Linked DNA regions of Terriglobus albidus. The main gene of each other region encodes a partner of the protein of the gene in region 2 in a complex. Links are inferred from orthologs where the notes say so. Each region holds a gene or a part of one and is shown on either strand. Other genes may lie near its edges. The genes, in order: FTW19_RS07110 and trxA.

What was found.
Region 1: the proteins of trxA (region 2) and FTW19_RS07110 are in contact, whole or in part, in an NMR structure (PDB 2IPA), measured with the Bacillus subtilis proteins. The link is inferred for Terriglobus albidus from one-to-one orthologs.

The regions. Positions count from the first base shown.
Region 1 is NZ_CP042806.1:1,762,939-1,773,948, forward strand. The notes cover bases 2,796-5,750. They hold FTW19_RS07110 (arsenate reductase ArsC), read right to left. Parts: upstream 4,528-5,750; coding sequence 4,063-4,527; downstream 2,796-4,062. Other genes in these bases: FTW19_RS07100 (VWA domain-containing protein), read right to left, coding at 2,796-3,238; FTW19_RS07105 (aquaporin), read right to left, coding at 3,356-4,066; FTW19_RS07115 (arsenite methyltransferase), read right to left, coding at 4,524-5,336; FTW19_RS07120 (ArsR/SmtB family transcription factor), read left to right, coding at 5,416-5,750. Also shown: FTW19_RS07095 (M1 family metallopeptidase), read left to right, coding at 1-1,541; more of FTW19_RS07100, read right to left, coding at 1,625-2,795; more of FTW19_RS07120, read left to right, coding at 5,751-5,814; FTW19_RS07125 (heme-degrading domain-containing protein), read right to left, coding at 5,909-6,397; FTW19_RS07130 (MFS transporter), read left to right, coding at 6,461-7,687; FTW19_RS07135 (vitamin B12-dependent ribonucleotide reductase), read left to right, coding at 8,213-11,010. UniProt on the Bacillus subtilis protein: Catalyzes the reduction of arsenate [As(V)] to arsenite [As(III)]. In vitro, can dephosphorylate para-nitrophenyl phosphate (pNPP).
Region 2 is NZ_CP042806.1:4,154,240-4,165,147, forward strand. The notes cover bases 4,551-7,403. They hold trxA (thioredoxin), read right to left. Parts: upstream 6,214-7,403; coding sequence 5,887-6,213; downstream 4,551-5,886. Other genes in these bases: FTW19_RS16465 (protein kinase domain-containing protein), read right to left, coding at 4,551-4,936; FTW19_RS16470 (HAD family hydrolase), read left to right, coding at 5,076-5,795; thrB (homoserine kinase), read right to left, coding at 6,444-7,343; thrC (threonine synthase), read right to left, coding at 7,340-7,403. In the rest of the region: FTW19_RS16455 (glycoside hydrolase family 18 protein), read left to right, coding at 1-66; FTW19_RS16460 (SpoIIE family protein phosphatase), read left to right, coding at 101-1,768; more of FTW19_RS16465, read right to left, coding at 1,769-4,550; more of thrC, read right to left, coding at 7,404-8,671; modA (molybdate ABC transporter substrate-binding protein), read left to right, coding at 8,704-9,468; modB (molybdate ABC transporter permease subunit), read left to right, coding at 9,511-10,179; FTW19_RS16500 (ATP-binding cassette domain-containing protein), read left to right, coding at 10,172-10,864; FTW19_RS16505 (UDP-N-acetylmuramate dehydrogenase), read left to right, coding at 10,872-10,908. UniProt on the Bacillus subtilis protein: Participates in various redox reactions through the reversible oxidation of its active center dithiol to a disulfide and catalyzes dithiol-disulfide exchange reactions.

The DNA.
Region 1 (11,010 bases), 2.4 Mb from region 2 along the record:
TGGCGGCGTGGCATCCGGAGTGGAACATGCAGCAGGAGCGCGCGGCCGAGCTGAACGAGACACTCAACTATGATTCAGACTCCGCGACACGGCCCATCCGTGCTACGGCGAATACTCCCGATGAAATCAACGAGATGTTCGATGGCATCGCCTACGGCAAAGCTGGCGCTGTCCTCGCCATGGTGGAGCACTACGTTGGTCCCGAGGTCTTTCGCCAGGGAGTTCACAACTATCTGGCCGCGCATCTCTATGGCAATGCCACTGCGGAAGACTTCTGGACGGCACAGACAGAGGTGAGCCACCAGCCGGTCGATCGCATCATGGAGAGCTTCATCAACCAGCCTGGCGTTCCGCTGCTACGTTTTACCGACAAGGCAATGGATGCACCGCGGAGCCGCTTCTATCTCTCTCCACTGACGATGCGTGCGGCGCTGGCGGAGCAGGTTCAGAGGTGGGACGTTCCGACTTGCCTGAAAGGTGTCGCCGCCGATCTCTGTCGTGTGATGGAGCCGGATGGCGCGAATAACACAATCCCGTCGCCGTTCTTCTTCGCAAACTCCGGAGCTACCGGCTACTATCGCGCGACTTATTCGCAGCAGCAGTACAGCAGCATTCTGCAATTACTGGAGACGCGCTTCTCTCCGGCGGAGCGAATGTTGTTCCTGGGAGAGCGTGAGGCTTTGATGCGGGCGGGGCTGATCCAGCTGAGTGATTACCTGAACCTGCTGCGCATGGTGAAGAAAGATGACAGTGCTGCGGTTCTGGAGACGGCCGCCGGCGGCATCTTGGGTGTCGATGCCCGCATTGTCTCGGACGAGGATCGCGCACGGCTACAGGCCTGGATCTGCATGCAGTATCGTCCGGTCTACGATGCGCTGGGCAAACCATCGAAGCACGACAGCTTTGAGAAACAGAGCCTGCGGGCCACGCTCTTTGGTCTGCTGGGCTTTGCCGGTGACAAAGAGATCATTGCCGAGGCAAACGGTTTCATGGATCAGCTCTTCCGTGGCAAGCTCTCGATCGATCCAGCGATGACCGGCACCGCACTGGCCATCGCAGCACGTAACGGAGATCCATCGCTCTACGAGAAGATACGGAAGGCCTCGCAGATCGTGAGAGATCCAGGCTTGAAGACTGACTTTCTGCACACGCTGGCTCGCTTCACGAATCCGGCGCTGGTGGAGGCGACGTTGAAGTACGCCATCTCCGGCGAGGTGCGGACGCAGGATAGCTGGGTGCTATTAGCGATTCTGCTCTCGCGTCCGGAGACGCATGCACAGACGTGGGCTTTCATTCAGGAGAACTGGAAGCAGGTGCAGGCGACGCTGACAGAGAGCTCCGGTGCACGCATCGTTTCAGCTGTCGGGAGTTTCTGCACCCAGGATGAGCGCACGCAGGTGGAGCACTTCTTCGCCGAGCATAAGGTCGACGCCTCTGAACGCACGCTGAAGAAATCGCTGGAGTCGATCGATGCATGCATCGCCCTGCGCAAGAGTCAGCAGAGCGAGCTGTCGCGGTGGCTGGGAACAAATGCAAATTGAATAAGTGAATGATTGAATCATTGAAGAATGCCGCTCCGCTCCAATAGCGCAATCGTTATTCACTTATTCAATCATTCATTGATTCAATTGAGCTCAGCGTCAGCGGTTCCAATGCGTCCTGTCGCGGCCATACGCAATGTGAAGCGGACGCGCACAGCTTTGTCGTTGCGTTTCATGTGGTAACGCAGATTGAGTGGGCGCACCAGAGGACCGGTGGGTGGAACATCGCTTCCGGCTGAGATCTTCATGCTGCGAGCGTCACGGTCAATCTCTTTGCCTTTCTTGTCGAACTGCGTACACATCAGGATGAGTTCAGCGTGACGCGGCTCTGTATCGGTGGCATAGTTCCAGGCGACACCGCGTGCATCCACGTGTAGCAGGTACGTGTTGGACTCGGTCGAATCTTTTTCCAGCGTCACAGGAATGCCGTCGTAGACCATCTGGCTGTTTTCTGCAGCCACAAGGTCTGAGACCAGTCGGCGCGAGGGATTGGTAGGATCGACGCGGCCCGGACCGTAGGAGAGGTAGTAGCCCTCGCGGGTGAGGACCTTTGCTCCCGGATAGTTGACGGTGACCACGATCTTGCGGAACTTCTGCATGTCACGCGAGCTATCGGTCGGCCGGTAGGTGAGGGTATAGAAGGTCGCGCCGTCTTTGATGGCGGTGCCAATCTCGGTGTCGACATCATTGCGGCCATAGAGCGCGGCCCCACCGGTTGCCTTTGCCAGAGCGGAGAACTGGTAGTTGCCGCCCAGCGGATCGTTGAACGCAGCGGCGTTGCCATACTTGCCGGGATCTACCATCACACCTGCCGGATCGATGGTGTAGAGAGTGATCCGCGCATCTCGTAGTGTGTTGACCGCGTCCTGGATCGCGTTATCCACGCGGTGCTGCTGATCGACCGGGGCATTGACGAAGTTGAAGGGCGGGAAGCCACGGCCGACCCAGATCATATTCTTGTGGCCGAAGTGACCGGTGGTGGCTTGCGCGACGCGGCGCAGGGTGATGAAGGCGGTAGCGTAACGTTCGCCGATCCAGGAGTAGTTGTGTGTCTGCCATGGATACGCGACGAAGTGTTTATCCAGGGACTGCAGGATAGCCTGCTTATCCTGGGTGTAGTCCTTCAACACGGTGAAGTGCTGTAAATCGACCGCGAGCAGCATCGTGGGAACTTCGAGCTTGTCCGGCTGCTTCTCCAGGAACTTCTTTAGCGAGTAGCGCGCGAAGGCCATGTCTTCAAAGCGCGTATTGAACTCGTCGAGAACGATGATGTTCACAGGCGCGCGCGGCGTCAGCTTATCAAGCTCACCGGTCGAGTTAATGGTGACGGAGGGCGGCGGAATGGTCGCGCCTGCCTGCTCGAAGTTCAGCACCGTCTGCGGTTCGCCCATCTCGGAGACAGAAAAGTCTTCCTTTTTCAGGCCCGGGATGGGGTTGCCTTTGCCGTCGACAACGACAGCGTCGAGAATCACCAGGCGTGCATTGCGCTGAATGGTATAGGCGCCGTTCTGCTGCTGGGCAGTGACCGGACTTTGCTGCGAAGACGGCGACTGTCCAGCGGCAGATGGCTGGGGCGCCGGTTGTTGCGTGGATGGAGTCTGTTCCTGAGTGGGTTGGGTGTTGGTACCGGAGGGCTCCTGCCCAACGGAGATCGTCGCCGCTGTTGCCAGAACAGCAGCCCAAAGCATCGGTCGCATCGGTGTCACCTCTGTCGTGTGTTGCCGAGTGCCGCCAGGGGAACAGCGGCATCCTGAAGATGACACGAAAGCTGGGAAGAGGTTGCGATCTGATATGGAGATAGCGATTAATGCCGGCTATGTGTTTGAAACCATGACTTCTTCTTGAGAAGTGGTGGAGGACACCGGCGCAGAGGATTGAAAGAGCCACTGCTGCACGCCGATAGCCGCCAGTGCTCCCAGCACCTGAGCAACGATGAAGGGAAGAACATCGGCCGGACGGATTGAGGCGAAGGTGTCGGTCAGGCAGCGGGCAAGCGTTACTGCGGGGTTGGCAAAGGATGTCGATGAAGTGAACCAGTACGCGGCGGTGATGTATGCGCCGACGGCATAGGGAACTGCTGCCGGGCGGACGCGAGAGCAGCTGAGCACGACCATCAGAAGACCGAAGGTGGCTACGAACTCCGAGAGCAGTAATGCTGGTCCACTGCGGATATGGGTTCCGTGCTGCAGCAGAGACTGGCCGAAGATGGCATGCGCCAGAACAACGCCACAGCAGGCGCCTGCGGCCTGTGCGAGGACGTAGAGTGCAGCCTCTCTGCGTGGCAGTGAGCGATCGAGGACCGCTGCCATGGTGACGACCGGATTCATGTGAGACGAGAGATCGCCAAAGGTGAGGATCAGGGCAACCAGACCTGCGCCTGTAGCCAATGAGTTGGCGAGGAGCGCTATCGCCTCATTGCCCTGATCCAGCCTCTGACCCATGATTCCGGAGCCGACAACAACGGCCAGCAGAAGAGTGATACTGAGAAATTCTGAAACGGCGCGGCGGCCGAGAGTTGTGTTCACAAAGAACCTGCTTCGGATAGAGCTTCAGGTGTAATGGTCTTCAGGTCGAGCAGACGGTGGATGCGCCGATCGAGCGTGTCGAAGGCTTCCACATAAGCGTGCGCAATAGCCTCTTCACCGCCTTCTACTGCTGCGGGATCGGGAAGACCCCAGTGCGCGGTTGCGGGATGGCCGGGCCAGAAGGGACAGGGCTCCGCTGCAGCGTTGTCGCAAACGGTGAGAATGATGTCCATCTGCGGCCCGCCGGGCTGTGCGAACTCGTCCCAGCTCTTGCTGCGCAGACCCTTGGTGGCGATGCCTTCCTTCCGGAGCTGGCGTAGCGCGCCCTCGCGCACCAGGCCGGCCGGCTGGCTGCCGGCGCTGAAGGCGCGGAAACGGCCCGCTCCACGATGGTTCAAAAGCGCCTCGGCAAGGATGGAGCGCGCAGAGTTTCCTGTGCACAGAAAGAGAACGTTGATCATGCGTGTACTTCCGTTGGTTTGGTGGCACGCACGAAGGCGCTGACAAATTTGTCTTCCACCTGCGAGGCGATGGAGTCCACATCGACACCGGCTTCGGTGAGGAAGTGGCGAGCGTCTTCGATGCGATAGACGCGTGTGATTTCGAGGTCGATGCCGGTGAAGCCTGCAGCGGCGAGCTTCCCGCGATACTCCTGCTCTTCCAGAGCTCCGGCGATGCAGCCTACCCAGAGCAGCATGCTCTGCCGGATCTCATCAGGGACGTGTCCACGAACGACAACGTCGCTGACAGCAAGGCGGCCGCCGGGTTTGAGCACGCGGAAGGCCTCGCGCAATACACGGTCCTTATCGCTGGAGAGATTGATCACGCAGTTGGAGATGATGACGTCTACGCTCGCGTCAGGAAGTGGAATCGCTTCAATGTGGCCCTTCAGGAACTCGACATTCGTGACGCCTGCCTTCTGCTGATTCTCGCGGGCGAGCTCCAGCATCTCGTCTGTCATGTCGAGGCCATAGGCTTTGCCGGTGGGGCCGACGCGTTGCGCTGAAAGCAATACATCAATACCTCCACCCGAACCGAGATCAAGGACGGTCTCACCCGGTCGGAGGTCGATCAATGCCGTGGGATTGCCGCAGCCGAGGGAAGCCAGGACGGCCTTTTCCGGCAGAATGCCGTGCTGGTCGGAGCTGTAGAGGTTGCGGGTGATAGGGTCGCAGCACTGCATCAGCGGATCACAGCACGCGGGCTCATTTTGCTTAACGGCACGCGCAAGCGCGCCGTACTTGTCCTTCACGGCAGAGGTGGTATCCATCGGTTCCTCCCTACATATCTGCTTAAGCAGATGTATCTGGTTTGGACATATCTGTCAAGGCGGATATAATGAATTTGGCATGACGGCGAGAGGCAGAACGGAGCAACTGGCGCAGATCTTTACCGCGCTCTCTGACCCGACGCGTCTGCGCATCCTTAATCTTCTGAACGGGCGTGAGGTTTGCGTCTGCTATTTCGTTGAGATTCTCAACGAGCCGCAACCGAAGATCTCGCGGCATCTGGCGTATCTGCGAAGTGCGGGCATGGTGGCGACTCGCAAAGAGGGTAAGTGGGTGCACTACAGCATCGCCTGGCCTGAAGAGAAGGATCTTCGGAAAGCGCTAAGCGCGGCCCTGCGGGCGTTGGAAGATGACAGGAAGATGCAGGCGGACCTGCGGCATCTGGAGATGGCCTGTTGCTCTCCGCAGAAGTTTGTCACGCTGGAAGGTGCGCCGGTTCCGGCGCGTGCCGTGGAGTAAAGGCAAAACAATTCGCGCTTTGCGCGAACTCCCAGGTCCCAGAAACGGGACCCGGGGCACCCGGTACATCAATTCGTCATGCGGTATGGGGCCTCTATATTTCGAGGCGGGGGACAGTGACGCCGAGTTGGTCGGCGATAGCGGTTACGACGATTTCATGATCTTCCGGCTGCGTCAGGCCGCTGAGGACGATGGCTCCCAGGCATCCTGAGCCGCGGAGGGTAAGAGGGAATCCGCCTCCGTGCGCGGCGTACTCGGCGAGCGTGAGTCCCTGGCGCACTTCAAGGGTCGTGTTCTGTCTGGCCAGTTCCTTGCCGACGCGGAAGCTGGACTTAGCAAAGCGGACGACGGTGTTGCGCTTGCGGCGCACCCAATCTTCGTTGCCCGGAGCGACGTTGGGCGTCGCGGCGTAGAAGAGAGTCTGACCGCCCATCCAGATGCCGAAAGCGGTAGGACGGCTGTCTTTCACGACCAGGGTGCGCAGGCGGCTGCCCAGCTCCCAGGCTGTGTCGGCGTTGAAGGTGGAGAACTGCAGAGCGGCTTCCTGCTCGGTAATGATCCGGATCTCGTCGTCGAGTGTCATAGCTTCCTATAAAGTTATCTCGTGCCCGACAGTGTAACGACCCTCAGCCCTGGGATTTCCAGTGTGGCTGCCCCCGCTCCCGCTTCCAGCCCGGTGCGCCCTTCCAGTCCCGTGCGCCGCTGGCTGCCTGCCATCGCCATGCTGCTGCTGTCGTTTATCTCCTATGTCGACCGCAGCGTGTTGTCGATCCTGTCGCCGACCATTCTTGCCGACCTGCATCTCTCAGCGCAGCAGTACGGCGAGGCGATCCTGGTCTTCTCGCTCTGCTACATGGCGGCAAACCCCATCTGGGGATGGGTGATGGACCGCAGGGGCCTGTTCTGGACCTGCTTTGCGGCCGTTGGTCTGTGGTCGCTGGCTTCGGGAAGCCATGCCATGATGACCGGCCTGCTGACGATGAGCGTTTTCCGCGGCGTGCTTGGATTCGGTGAGGGAGCGACTTTCCCGGCGGGCCTGAAGACGGTGAGTGAAACACTTCCGGCAGAACAGCGGTCGTTCGGCCTGGCTCTGGCCTACAGCGGAGGCTCCCTTGGCGCGGCGCTGACGCCGCTGATCGTTACGCCGCTGGCAATCCATTACGGCTGGCGCGCTGCATTTGTCTTTACCGCCGTCGTCGGAGCGTTGTGGCTGGTGCTGTGGCTCGGCCTGCGTATCGCCGGAATCTATCCGCCGAAGCATGTACAGCCGGTGGAGGAGGCGGGTAGGCTCGTCGCCCGCTGGAACCGCGATCTCTTTGCTACGGCGGCAATTTATGGCCTTGGAGCGGCTCCCCTGGCCTTCGGACTGTATGCGACGCCCTTGTACCTTTCGAGGGTGCTCCACGTCTCGCAGGCGTCTTTGGGGCACATGCTGTGGGTACCTCCGGCGGGCTGGGAGGTGGGCTACCTGGTCTTCGGCCGGCTGAGCGACCTGCGTCGCCGCCGGACCACCTCGCGGCCGTTCGGTGTCTTTCTCTTCCTGATGGTGGCCAGCTTCCTGATCACGGTGGTGCCGATGTTTACCTCGGTGCCGGTAGTGTTGACGCTCTTCTTCCTGGAGATGTTCTTTGCCGGAGGCTTTGTAGTCTTTGCTCTGGCAGATGGCGCCAGCGTGCAACCGAAGCAGAATGCGGCCTTTCTGGCCGGATTTTCGATCTCGAGCTGGGCGCTGCTGACGGGGTTGTTGCTGCCCTGGCTGGGCCGTCTGTTCGATCAGAAACACTACTCGGCGACCTTGTGGATTGTGAGCCTGTGCCCGCCGGTGGGTGTGGCGCTGTGGCGGTTGCTACGGCGGGCTGAGGTGCATCAGTAGGGCGCTTATACGGTTAGGGTAGAGAAGCAGATTTCTCCGCTACTCTTCACCCCAGCTAGCAAAGCTGGCCGGGGACCTGAGCGTTACGAAACGACAAACAAACTGCGGTTCGCGCTTTCGCGCGAATACCCAGGTCCCAGAAACGGGACCCGGGGCACCCGCGTACGGGCATCAGGCCACTTTTCCACCCAAATGACCCCTTTTCCGAAGGCGGAACAGGCGTAATCTCAGCCGAGTGCGGTGTTAACCGGACTGTAAACTTCGCTTCTGGCGTGGCTTTTTGAGGACTTCCACAGCGAATTTGGGCTGATTTTGAGCCTCGGCCTGTTTCGGGCCGCGATTCGCGGGGTATTCACAAAGCAACTACAATAGATTGTATAAGCCGGTTGACATGCCCTACAGACAGCGTTACTTTCACAACTGCTTCCTCTTCAGGGGCCCCGGCAAGTCGCTAAGAAATAACGGAAGCGCGTAAGTCCGAAGATCTGTACAAGTACATCTAAAACGTCTCCTAGGAGTTCCCCTATGGCTGAAAATCGTAAGGCCGCTGCTGTCGCTGACTCTGTCGCCGCCTCGGCTCCCGTTGCAACCAAATCTTCCACCAAGTCTGCCCCCGGGCTGACCTGGCAGCGCTATTTCTCCAGGCCCGGCGTCAGCCCCTACGACGAAGTTGTCTGGGAGAAGCGCGATGCCGTGATCCAGGACTTCAAGGGCAAGACGATCTTCGAGCAGAAGGACGTCGAGGTTCCTTCGGACTGGTCGATGACGGCGACCAACATCGTTGCCAGCAAGTATCTGCACGGCCAGCTCGGAACTCCGGAGCGTGAGACCGGCGTGCGTCAACTGGTAAGCCGCGTAGCGGAGACGATCCGTGACTGGGGAAAGAAAGACGGCTACTTTGCCACCGATGAAGACGCGGCTGTCTTCCATGACGACCTGGCGCACCTGCTGATTCAGCAGAAAGCCGCCTTCAATTCGCCGGTGTGGTTCAACGTCGGCTGCGATCGGCTGGAGCCGAACTCCGACGCGCAGAACTGGCACTGGAATGCGCACACCTGCGCCATTGAGTTTTCCGTGACCGGCTACCGCAAGCCGCAGTGCTCGGCCTGCTTTATCAACGCCGTGAATGATTCGCTGGACTCCATCCTGACGCTGGCCAAAACCGAAGGCATGCTCTTCAAGTGGGGATCGGGCACGGGATCGAATCTGTCGGCCATCCGTGGTTCTATGGAGACCCTTTCAGGCGGCGGCACCGCCTCCGGCCCGCTGAGCTTCATGCGTGGTTTTGACGCCTTTGCCGGCGTCATCAAGTCCGGCGGCAAGACCCGGCGCGCGGCCAAGATGGTGATCCTGAACGTGGAGCACCCGGACATCATCGACTTCATCGAGTGCAAGCAGAAGGAAGAGGCCAAGGCCTGGACGCTGGTGCAGGCCGGCTATGACGGCTCGGGTCCAGACTCCGAGGCTTACTCCTCGATCTTCTTCCAGAACGCGAACAATTCGGTGCGTGTAACCGATGAGTTCATGCACGCGGTGGAGCGCGATGCCCAGTTCACCACGCTGACCGTGAAGGACCGCAAGCCGGTCAAGGAGTACCGTGCCCGCGACATCATGACCAAGATTGCCGAGGCGACCTGGCAGTGCGGCGATCCGGGCATGCAGTACGACACCACCATCAACCGGTGGCACACCAGCAAGAACACGGCGCGCATCAATGCGTCGAACCCCTGCTCGGAGTACATGTTCCTGGATGACTCGGCCTGCAACCTGGCCAGCTTCAACCTGTTGAAGTTCCTCACGCCGGGCGGGCAGTTTGATATTCAGGCCTACCGCGCGGCTATCCGCACGGTGATCACGGCGATGGAGATCCTGGTTGACAACTCCGGTTATCCGACTGAGGCGATCGCGAAGAACTCGCACGACTACCGTCCGCTGGGTCTGGGCTATGCCAACCTGGGTGCTCTGCTGATGGCCTTCGGCCTGCCGTATGACTCCGACGCCGGCCGCGACTTTGCCGCGACGCTTACCGCCATCATGTGCGGCGATGCCTACTGGCAGTCGTCCCGTGTGGCTGAGCTGTGCCAGCCTCTGGCTGCCGCGACTCCGCTGACGCAGTCCGCCACCCGTGAGGGCGGCGCCTGCCCGGGCTACTACGTCAATCGCGAACCGTTCCTGGATGTGATCCGTCTGCACCGCGCCAGCGTGAATGAGATCGGTACGTCGAAGACCTCGGAAGAGGGCTTCGTTGCTCCGCAGCTCGATGAGCTGATTGAGGCGAGCAAGGACTCGTGGGATGGCGCTCTGGCCCACGGTGAGAAGTTCGGCTACCGCAACTCCCAGGTGACGGTGCTTGCCCCGACCGGAACCATTGGCTTCATGATGGACTGCGACACCACCGGCATTGAGCCCGACCTGGCTCTGGTGAAGTACAAGAAGCTGGTCGGCGGCGGCATGATCAAGATCGTGAACAACACGGTTCCGTCGGCTCTGTTCAAGCTCGGCTACGACAACGACCAGGTGAACTCGATCGTCAGCTACATCGATTCCACCGGCACCATCGAAGGCGCGCCCGGCATCAAGCCGGAGCATCTGGCGGTGTTTGACTGCTCGTTCAAGCCGGCTAAGGGCACGCGTTCCATCCACTACATGGGCCACATCAAGATGATGTCGGCGACGCAGCCCTTCCTTTCAGGGGCAATCTCGAAGACGGTGAACCTGCCGCACGATGCGACGGTGGACGATATCGCCGAGGCTTACATCGAGAGCTGGCGTCAGGGCCTGAAGGCCGTGGCCATCTATCGCGACGGATCGAAGGGATCGCAGCCGCTGAACGTCTCTGCCTCCGACGGCAAGGCGAAGAAGGAAGGCATCGCCGACAAGGCGACGGCCGCCATCAACGCCACGGCTGAGCCGGCTGTCGATCCGGCCGTCGTTGCGGCGAAGGAAGCCCGCATCGCTACGCTGGAAGCGCAGATGGCGCACCTCATCGCGCAGTCGAACCAGAACACTGACGCAAGCGATGCCACGGCTCCGCCGCGCGCGGTACGGCACCGTCTGCCCGCCGAGCGGGCCTCGGTGACCCATAAGTTCTCCATCGCCGGCCACGAGGGCTACATCACGGTCGGTCTGTATCCCAATGGAGCTCCGGGCGAGATCTTCATCCGCATGGCGAAGGAAGGCTCGACGGTTTCCGGCCTGATGGACTCCTTCGCGACAGCGGTCTCGCTGTCACTGCAGCACGGTGTGCCGCTGAAGGTACTGAGCGAGAAATTCGCTCACACCCGCTTCGAGCCCTCAGGCTGGACGGGCAACGAGCAGATCGG
Region 2 (10,908 bases):
CCAGATGCCTCTCCCACAGGCGGTCCACAACAGACAGTGCGAACTCGGTCAGCCGAAGCACCCTAAGCTTTGCTACACTGGCGGCTCAAGCACAATGACCATGGCTGAGAGCACCTTTGTTCCCATGAAGATGCTGCTGGAAGATCGCGGCAACCGCGTTCCCCGCACATTGGACCACGTGCCCTTCACCATCGGGCGTCTCACTGACCGCTCGCTTGTGCTGGACCACCCGTTCATCTCGCGCTCGCACGCACAGATCAACTTCATCGACGGGCAGTACTTCCTCGAGGATCTGAGGAGCACCCACGGCACCTATCTGAACGGCCGCCGTCTGGACCCGATGGCCGGTCCACAGCAGCTCAATGCCGGAGACAAGCTTCGTTTTGGCTCCTCCGACGGCCCCCTGCTCCGCTTCGGCAAACCGGACCGTGACGTGGCCAGCCTGAAGGACCTGATGGGCCAGATGCAGTCCATCGCGATGCCGAGCGAAGGCTCAGACCTGGAGAAGCTGCGCTGGTTCCTGGAGGCTGCCCGGAAGCTCAACGCCGTCGGCGCCGTACAGGAGGTGCTGCAGTCGCTCGTCGAGATCACGCTCGATCTGACGCAGATGGAGCGCGGGTATGTCTATCTGCGCGACGCGGCGACCGGCGAGATGTCAATGGCCGTCGGACTCACACTCGCCGGGGAAAAGCTTGCAGATGACCGCGGTGTGGCTCAGTCGGCCATCCAGCAGGCGACACGCACCGCCGCCGAATTCATCGTCACGGATACGCTCTCACTCGATGGCGGGATGTCCGACTCTATGGTTGCCGGCAGCATTCGCACCGTAATCTGCATCCCGTTGCGCAGCCGTCACGGTGATTTTGGCAGCGACGAAGACAGCAAGCCGGAGCTCGGTGGAGAGGTTCGCGGCGTCCTCTATCTCGACAGTCGCCTGAAGGCGGGTGCTCTCAATGAGGTCGATAGCGGCCTGCTGGAGACGATCGCCGGCGAAGCAGCATCCCTGATTGAAAACGCATCGCTCGCGCGCGCGGAAGAAGCTGCCCGCCGTTATCGTGAGGAATTAAACATCGCGGCACAGATCCAGCAGGGCCTGATGACCGTGCAGATTCCGGACATCCCGTACGCCCGCATCAATGCCCGCAACGTACCGTGCAAAGACGTCGGCGGAGACTTCTTCGATGTCGTGGTCGATGAAGACGGAGTCTCGCTCGTGATCACGGACGTCTCCGGCAAAGGCGTCTCTGCGGCGCTTCTAGCCTCTACCCTTCAGGGACTGGTGTACTCCCAGTTAGCTGCCCGCCAGCCGCTGGAGCAGGTCGCACGCATGTGCAATCGCTTCATCTGCGCCAAGGACATCGGCAAATACGCCACCATGATCGTGCTGAAGCTCACCAGGAGCGGCAACCTGCAATACATCAACTGCGGTCACGTCATGCCCCTCCTGGTGGGAGAGGGAGTCGTTGAGAAGCTCACCGCGACCAATCTTCCCGTCGGCCTGCTTCCCGATGCCGAATATGAGACCGCCTATCTGAAGATGCCGCAGAACAGCCGTCTCATCCTGGTAACGGACGGAGTCACGGAGGCCGAAAATCCCGAAGGTGAGTTCTTCGGCGATGACCGGCTTGAGGGCGCTGCATCTCAGTTTGAGTCCATGACAGAGATGTTCGACTCCGTGCAACGCTTTATGAACGGGGCTCCACCGACGGACGACTGCACGATGATCGAGCTGCGGTACCACGATCGCCGCACAGAGAGTCGCGCTTAACTACCGTCCCTTAGCCTTCGCTTCCGTCAGCAGCGGTGAACCCGCATCAGCTTCCTTCCAGAGCGTCGCAAATGCTTTGTAAGCCATTGCGGCGTTGTTGTGATCTCCCATGGCATCGTAGGCATGTGCCAGGCCGATCTGCGCCGCTGGATAGACCGTACCGCCCGTGAGCAGCGACTGGCCGTGATGCTGCAACTGAACCTGGTGATCGATAAGCGCGACCTGAGGCTTACCGGTCGCAACCTGTGCCAGGCCGCGCAGGTAGGCTCCGATGGTTATCGTGTCATAGGCCTTAGCCTTCGATAACAACTCGAGCGCAGCCTCGGGCTGGCCCGTCTTCAACTGAATCGCCGCCGTAACCACAGGCGCGAAATACTCCTTCGCCGCCGTTCCCTGCTGGCTGTTCAATGCGCTGAGATGCTGTTGCGCTGCTGCTTCATCACCGCACATCGCCGCTGCCAGGCCCGCGTAGTACGCCGCTCTGGGAGCGATCGATGTTGTGACAGGAAGAAATGCCTTCGCGCCAACACAGTCAGAGAGCAGAGCTCGATTCAGCGCGGCCTGCCCGGCAAAGGTCGCCGCAACGGCCGCCAACTTCGGATTCTGGGATACCGAGGTAATCGCCTGGCGCCATACGGCTGCTCCGGCCTGTAATCTTCCAGTGTTATCCAGATAGGTTGCATAGGCTGGAGCCACGGTCAACGCATCAGGGTGCTGCCTGGCCAGCTCAATCTGTGCGGCGAGAAGGTCGTCCTTCCCTTGAAGATAGGCCGCCAGCAACTCCTGATCGTTGTGCTTCGACCCCACCTTCACCGCCTGACGTTCCAGTTTCAGAGCCGCCTCATAACGGTTCTGTGCCGTCATTGCGACTTCCGCCTCCCGATACAGGCTGCCGTCTCCCGGGTTCAGTTTCAGGCCCCCCTGAGCGGCCTGCCCGGCTTCTGCCCAGCGTCCCATCTTTCGATCCACAACCGCCTGCAGGCGGAAGCCATCAGGGTCGCTTGCAAAGGCCGTGAGATACGCCTTTGCAAGTTCGGATGCCTTCGGCAGGTTGCCGGAGACGAAGAGCTCCTGGGCCAGTGCTGACAACGCAGCCAGGCGCTGCCCGCTCTTGGCTGCGTTCGCGGCGGCAGAACTTGCCGCCGTGCCGGCTGCATCGTGTGCGCCGACAGCTTCATACAACAGCGCCAGCTTCAACGCCGGCTGCACAAATGCCGGATCGGCGGCGACCGCACGTTCATAGGCCTGCATCGCCAGCGCCGGTTGCCACAGGCTGAGTGCGATCTCGCCGCGGGCGTATTCCCGCAAGGCTTCCTGTGAGGAGCTGGCCAGGCTGTTGAATGAAACACTCGTCTTTTGGATGTCAGCGTTCGACTCTCCTAGAGCTGCACGCAGCGGTTGGGCCAGGCGATCCAAGGTGACACCGATCTGTTCTTTGCTGACAGCCCTATCGGTGAACGTTGCCAACGTACGATTCGAAGCAGTTTCGTGAAGCGTCAGCTCAATGTCATAGCCGGCTCCGCCGCTGGAGATCCTGCCAAAGAGGAAGACCGGAACACCGGAGTTAGTCGCGACCTGCCGCGCTGTTACCTCATCCACGGGCTGACTCACAGTGCCGTCCCCGCTGAGCTGGGCGCGGAAGGATTCAGGGCCGCGATAGGCGATCGACGGAGATTGCGACAGCTCCATCGCGACAGCCGATGCAACCCAGTCATCCAGAGTGCTGTCACCAGTGTCGTTTTGAATGGCGGTCACCATCACCGCCTGCCCTGGAGTCATGACATCGGAGACCACGCTCTTATTGCGGAACCTGAAGAATGCAAACGCTCCGGCAACAATCACTAAGACCGCGATAGCCACGAACAGCAGCATCTTACTGCCCTTCTTCTCCGGCTCGGCCTCAACATTGCTCTCGTACCCGGCACGTGGCCGTGCGGCTACAACACCCGAGCCCGACGCTGCCCGCCGTTGTGCTGACCTCTGTCCTGAGGCCACCGCGACGGCTGCCGTTTTGTCTTCTGCATGATGGGAGGAGGTTTGTGACGAATGGGGAGCTGGAGGACGCCAGCCCGCCGCCGGAATATTGATCTCCGTTGCATCGGCCGGACCAGAGGTACGTGCCTGCTCCGGCGACGCCGGGACGCCCATCTTTGACGGAGGAATGAATGGCTGCGAAGCTCGCTCCGGAAGATCGTTCTCCCGCCTGCCGCCTGGTACGGGTGGGCTCGATGTCCGGCGAATCCGCCTGTCGACCGACCGGGGATCGCCTGGATCATTGACTGGTGCCTTGTTGCGCTGCATCCACGGAGCCTTCTTGCCTCCGTCCCGAATCTCCTCAAGCGCCGCGGCGACATCCCCGGCACTTTGGTACCGGTTCTTACGGTCTTTCGCCAGCAGCTTCAGGATGACCTTTTCCAGGTCCCTGGGAACATTCGCTCCGAAGCTCTTCATCGCCGGCGGATCGTGGCTCAGGATATTGACGAAGATCACGGCGCTGGTCGCCCCATCAAAGGGCACACATCCTGTCGCCATCTCATACAGAACCACGCCTAACGAAAAGAGATCGGATCGCGTATCCAGCTGTTCCCCGCGCGCCTGCTCGGGAGACATATACGCAACGGTACCGACCGTTGATCCTGTGACCGTCAGGTCCTGCGTGTGTTGCGAATGCCCGGTCAGACGCTCGATCTTAGCCAGACCGAAATCCAGAACCTTTGCCTGCCAGGCACCGCTGGGACGTGGAACCAGGAAAACATTTGCGGGCTTGATATCGCGGTGGACGATATTTTTGGCATGCGCCGCAGCCAGCGCCTCAGCAACCTCAATGCCGTAAGCCAACACCTCTGCCACGGGCATAGGGCCACGGTCGATGGAGTCGCGCAACGTCTCACCATCGAGCAGCTCCATCACCATGTAGGGATCGCCGTTGTGGTCCCCAATGTCGAAGATGGTACGAATATTCGGATGGTTCAGCGCCGACGCGGCACGCGCTTCGCGGAGGAAACGTTCATGCATCTCCGGCATGGAGAGGTCTTCATGCAGCACCTTCAACGCGACTTCGCGATGAAGACGGGTATCCAAAGCACGGAACACCGAACCCATGCCGCCGCGTCCGAGGGACCCGAGTATCTGATACGGGCCAATAAAACTTCCTGTCTCAAAACTCATATCCAGAACATCGCAATCCGCGGCACTTTCGGCAGAAACCACCAAACTAACTTGTGTGAAAGTGCGTCCATCATACCCCGTCTGTGCCGGGTGGCGAACAGCTTTTCCTCTCACTTTCCGCCGATACAATGAAAGGCGTATGCCCGATACCTTCGTACAACGCGTGCCACTGGGCCAGACGCTGCTGATCGACGCCGATGACACCCTTTGGGAGAACAACATCTACTTCGAACGGGCCATCGTAAGCTTCATCTCACTGCTCAACCATCACGCGTACAGCCCTGATGAGATACGCCATCACCTGAATGCGTGCGAGCGCGAGACCATCCGCCAACGCGGCTATGGCTTGAAGAGCTTCCGGCAGTCCTTGGTGAACTGCTTTGAACAGCTCTCTCCGGAACCCGTCTCTCAGCAGACGCACGAACAGATCTCCAGCTTTGCCGACGCCATTGCAACTCAGGAGATTGAACTCCTACCCGGCGTTGCCGATACTTTATCTACGCTGACGACACGCCATCGCATCATTCTTGTCACCAAAGGCGACGATTGGGAACAGCGCGACAAGCTGGAACGCTCCGGCCTGAAGCCGTATTTTCATGAGATCGAAGTTCTACCTGAAAAACACAGCGAAGCCTACTTGACATTGCGCGATCGCCATTGTTGCGAAGCAGCCTCCACATGGATGATTGGGAACTCACCCAAGAGCGACGTCAACCCTGCTCTTGAGGCGGGCTTGAATGCCATCTTCATTCCGCACGACAATACCTGGATGCTGGAGCACGAAGAGCTGCTTCCGCCTCCATCGAGCCAGGCGTTTCTGCAACTCCCCGCCTTCCCGCATCTGGCGCATTACTTCTAGAGCCCCAAGTAAAGCGCAAAAAAAGCCAATCGCTTAAACGCAAAAGAGCCCGCCTTCACAGCGGGCTCTTAGCAACCTTATTGGAAGTGGCTTAGGCCAGGACCTTGGTCACGCTCTTGTCGATGGTGTCCTTCGGCACGTAACCGACAATCTGCTCGGCGACCTTGCCGTCCTTGAAGATTAACAGTGCCGGGATGCCGCGAATGCCGTAACGTGCAGGCGTTTGTGCATTCTGGTCCACATTCATCTTCATTACCTTCAACTGTCCGTTGTAAGTAGTGGCCACTTCATCAACGATGGGAGCAAGCGCTCGACAAGGACCACACCATGCGGCCCAAAAATCAACCATTACGGGTTGCTGCGACTGCAGCACCTCGCTCTCAAATGTCGCATCGCTTACATCTGTTACGTTTGCCATCGTTCCTCCCTTTTCTCTCCGCCATTATAGGATGCTGGAATCAGCGCCGCGATTCACAGCCCCCTATCCGGCCGGGAAACCTTCTTATTTTTCAGCTTAAAAGGAGAAGCGCCCGGATCTATAAAGATCAACGGGCGCCGGAGCAGCCCTCCCCCAGAACTGCCCACGAGATGACAGTATTGGTGAGATGAAAACTTGTAAAGCAATCTTCGGTAACTGGGAGTAATAGGTTACCTCTGAGAAGTACTGGCGCCCTCAGCCGCACAGGTGAGAACGACCTCGAGCTCGGGATCTTCGCTGCGCAGTCTTGCCCGCGCTATCACTTCTTCCGGATCGGTATTCTTGTCCAGCACCAGCAGGACCGACGGCCCGGCGCCGCTGAGTGCGACACCCAATACCCCATTCACTCCAGACAGGGGCAGTAGGGCCTTGAGCAGGGGGCAGGCCTCCATACGGTACGGCTGGTGCATTCTGTCCTGCATGGCCAGCCGCAGCAGGTCGCCCCGGCCTGCGGCGAAGGCGCCCATCAGAAGCGCACTGCGCTGCACGTTAAAGATGGCGTCGGCTTTTGAGTACTCCGCCGGCAGCATGCCACGCGCTTTTGCCGTCGAGAGCGAGCTGCCTGGAATGGCCAGCAGAAACTGCCAGTCCGCAGGAGCAGCGATTTTAACCGCTGCTACTTCCCCATCCGCCTGCATGGCCGATGCCACAACCCCACCCAACAATGCCGCTGCGACGTTGTCAGGATGTCCCTCAATCCGGGTGACTTCCCGCAGTAGACGGGCTTCGTTCCAACCCAATCCACCGATCTCATTGGCCAGAAGCACCGCAGCCACAATGGCCGCCGCTGATGAGCCGCAACCACGCCCTAACGGGATGTCGTTCCGAAGCGTCAGCTTGAGGCCTGGAACAGGGCGCCCCGAGGCCCGCAGAAGGTCGCCAATTGTTTCGAGGATCAGGTTATTCTCGAGCCGCCCACACAGATGCGCATCCCGGCCCGAAGCGGCTACGCAGGTCCGTTCGGAGATCTCCGCATCGACTTCCAGATACATGGCCAGCGCCATACCGAGGGCGTCGAACCCCGGTCCGAGGTTGGCAGAACTTGCCGGGACTCTTACAGATACGGTCATAACTGAATGCTGCTCTCGAGCGCCTTGAGAACCGCGTCGGTCCGAGCTTCCAGCACGATCGGGGGCTTCCGTAACGAAGAAGCCTCCTGGTCCGAAAACAGAGTTCCACGATGAAAATCGATGGTGTACTCGGGATCCTTCAGGGTGTGGCCGGTCAGCAGCAGGACAACCCGCTCCTCGCGTCCAATACGCCCGTCCCGGGTAAGCTTCTTCAGGCCCGCCAGGGTCACGGCGGAGGCCGGCTCACAACCGATCCCTTCAGCGCCAATCTCGGCCTTGGCCTGGGCGATCTCCTGCTCGGAGACCTCTTCCACCCATCCACCGGTAGCGCGGATAATCCGCACGGCCTTCTTCCAGCTTGCCGGATTGCCGATGCGAATTGCGGTTGCCCGGGTATCGGCAACAACCGGCTCCAGCTGTTCCCCGCCACTCGCCTGCATTGCGCGATAGAGCGGATTTGCACCGTGGGCCTGGATCACTGAGATCTTCGGAACACGGCTGATGAGGCCCAGGCGCTTCATCTCTTCGAATCCCTTGCCGAGCGCGGAGCTATTGGCCAGGTTGCCACCGGGGACGATCACGTGCTCCGGCACCTGCCAGTCCATCTGCTCCACCATCTCGAGAGCGGGCGTCTTCTGGCCTTCGAGGCGATAGGGGTTCACCGAATTGAGCATGTAGATCGGCAGACGCTTGACCAGGTCATTCAGAACCCGGACGCAGCCGTCGAAATCGCTCTTGAGCTGGATGGTCAATGCGCCATAGTCCATAGACTGCGACAGCTTGCCCCAGGCGATTTTGCCCTCGGGAATAAATACAATGCTGGTCAGGCCGGCGCGTGCGGCATAGGCTGCCATGGCGGCTGACGTATTTCCAGTAGAAGCGCACGCGACCACCTTGAAGCCCCGTTCAGCAGCGACCGACAGAGCGGCGGTCATACCGGTATCTTTGAAGCTGCCCGTTGGATTCATACCCTGGTGCTTGGCCAACAGCCAGTCCACGCCGGCAATCTTCCCGCAGCGAGGGAGCTCATACAAGGGCGTATTGCCCTCACGCAGGGTCACGGCATGGGATGGATCGTCAAGAATCGGCAGCAGGTCACGGAAACGCCAGACACCACTCTGGTCGATGGGGAGGGTGGAAGAGCGACGTTCCTGCCACAGCCAGCGGAGCGCGCCCGCATTAGGAAGGTTGGCGCCATCGGACGACCACGGGTAAACCACTTCATACAGCTCACCGCACTGGGCACAGCGAAAGTTGGAGGTCGCATCCGTACCGGCAATGCGCGCACCGCACCCTGTGCATCTAAGCTCGTGTGACTTCTCTTTCATCGGTATCTCTAGGGTACCGTAAACTTTCTGCCATGCTCAAAGCGCTGCTCCTCTTACTCCTGATTCCCCCAGCATTCGGGCAAACAAAACCGGTAGAGTTGCGGATTGCGGCGGCAGCCGATCTACAGCCGGTGCTTGAGGCCGTGGGGCCAATCTATGAGAAGAAGGCCAACGTCCACCTGCTGGTTTCCTATGCAGCCTCTTCCATCCTGGCCAGCCAGATCATCTCCGCAGGTCCTGGAGGCCCCTTCGACGTGTTCATGGGTGCCGATTTCTACTTTCCGGAGAAGGTTGTCGCAGCCAACCTGGCAGATACGGGCAGCCCGATTCCCTATGCCAAGGGGACCCTGGTTTTATGGACACGGAATGGCTCTCCCTTCACCCCTCTCCAACTGTCGGCGCTGGAATCATCCGATCTCAAGTCCCTGGCCATCGCCGACCCGGAGCACGCACCGTATGGCCGTGCGGCAGTGGAGGCCTTGAAAGCCCTCAAACTCCAGGACAGGGTCAAGGATCACCTTGTGCGCGCTGAAAACGTAGGCCAGGCCGGCCAGTTTGCCTTCACCGGGAATGCCGAGCTTGCCATCATCTCGAAGACACTGGCGGTCTCCCCGAAGTTCAAACAGTCGGGGACGTTCGTGCTGTTCCCGTTCTCCAGCTATAACCCCATCACGCAGACAGCAGTCGTATTGCGCAGCTCGGCGCAACGCGATGCGGCACACGCCTTCCTGAACTGGTTTCTCTCGAGCGAGGTTCAGCCGCACCTTCCGGACCTGGGGCTCACGCCGGTGAAGTGAGTCCGGCCAGCCACAGAGTCCCCGGTACACTGTCCTTCATCGATGGATCTCGACGCTCTGTGGCTGACATTTCGCCTGGCCCTCACCACGACCGCCATTCTGCTTTGCCTTGGACTCCCGCTGGCAGCATGGCTGGCCTACGGACAAAGCCGTTTGCGTCCGCTGGCGCAGGCGTTGGTTGCTCTGCCATTGGTACTGCCGCCGACCGTGCTGGGCTTTTACCTCCTGGTGCTGCTTGGCCCCACAACCGCAGTCGGACGCGTGATCACAACGACTCTCGGACATCCGCTTGCTTTCTCTTTTACCGGGCTACTGATAGGTTCCCTGCTGTACAGCCTTCCCTTTGCCGTACAGCCTCTGGTAAGCGGCATGATGGGGATCGGGCCGGAGCTGCGGGAAGCGGCAGCGACGCTGGGTGCACGGCCCTCCGTTGTCTTTGTGCGGGTTACCATGCCGCTGATACGTCCATCGCTGCTGACCGCGGGGATTCTGGCCTTTACCCATACAGTCGGCGAATTCGGAGTTGTGTTGATGCTGGGCGGCAATATTCCGGGCGCAACGCGGACTCTCTCCATCGCGCTCTACGATCAGGTTGCCGATTTCAACTTCGCCGCAGCCAATCGCACGGCTCTTCTGCTGCTGGCCTTTTCGTTTGTCTCGCTGTTGCTTGTGCACTGGCGAGCCGGACAAAGGAGCACGCGCCTTGTCTGAGCCATTGCTGCACGAACACATCACCGCGAAGCTGGACTCCATCACGATCGACGTCACCGTGGCTTTGCGCTCGCCCTGGACGGTGCTCTTCGGGCCGTCAGGCTCCGGCAAGTCGACCATCCTTCGCAGCATCGCCGGATTACGCGGAGGCCCACCTGCCTGGAAACGGCATATCCCTCTCGCTTCGCAGAAGGCTGCGCTGTTTCCACATATGTCCGTCAAGGCGAATCTCGAGTTCGGCAGAGAACTCCCGACAGGAGACTCCAAGCGGGAACAGGAGCTCCATGCCGAACGGTTTCAGGATCTGGTTCGCCTGTTCCGTATTGGCGATCTGCTGGGTCGCTACCCGGCACAGCTCTCCGGTGGCCAGGCACAACGCGTCAGCGTAGCCCGCGCTCTGATGCCCAGGTACTCGCGCCTGGTGCTGCTGGATGAACCTTTTACCGGTCTGGAGCAGGCGTTGCGCGATGAGCTTCTGCTCGCGCTCAAACAATGGACGCGCGAACACAGACTCCCTGTCCTCTCCGTCACGCATGACGTTACTGAAGCGCTTCTTCTGGAGGCGGAAGTGATCAAGCTTCATGAGGGACGCATCGTCGCTCAGGGCCCGGCGCAGGAGGTGCTTGCCGAGGAACGCCTTCAGCTCTTGCGCAGCCTTGATGGGTCACGAACCTTTACTCTGTAGTCTGTCCGTGCGTATCCAGCAGAACATTCCGCTCGCACCCTACA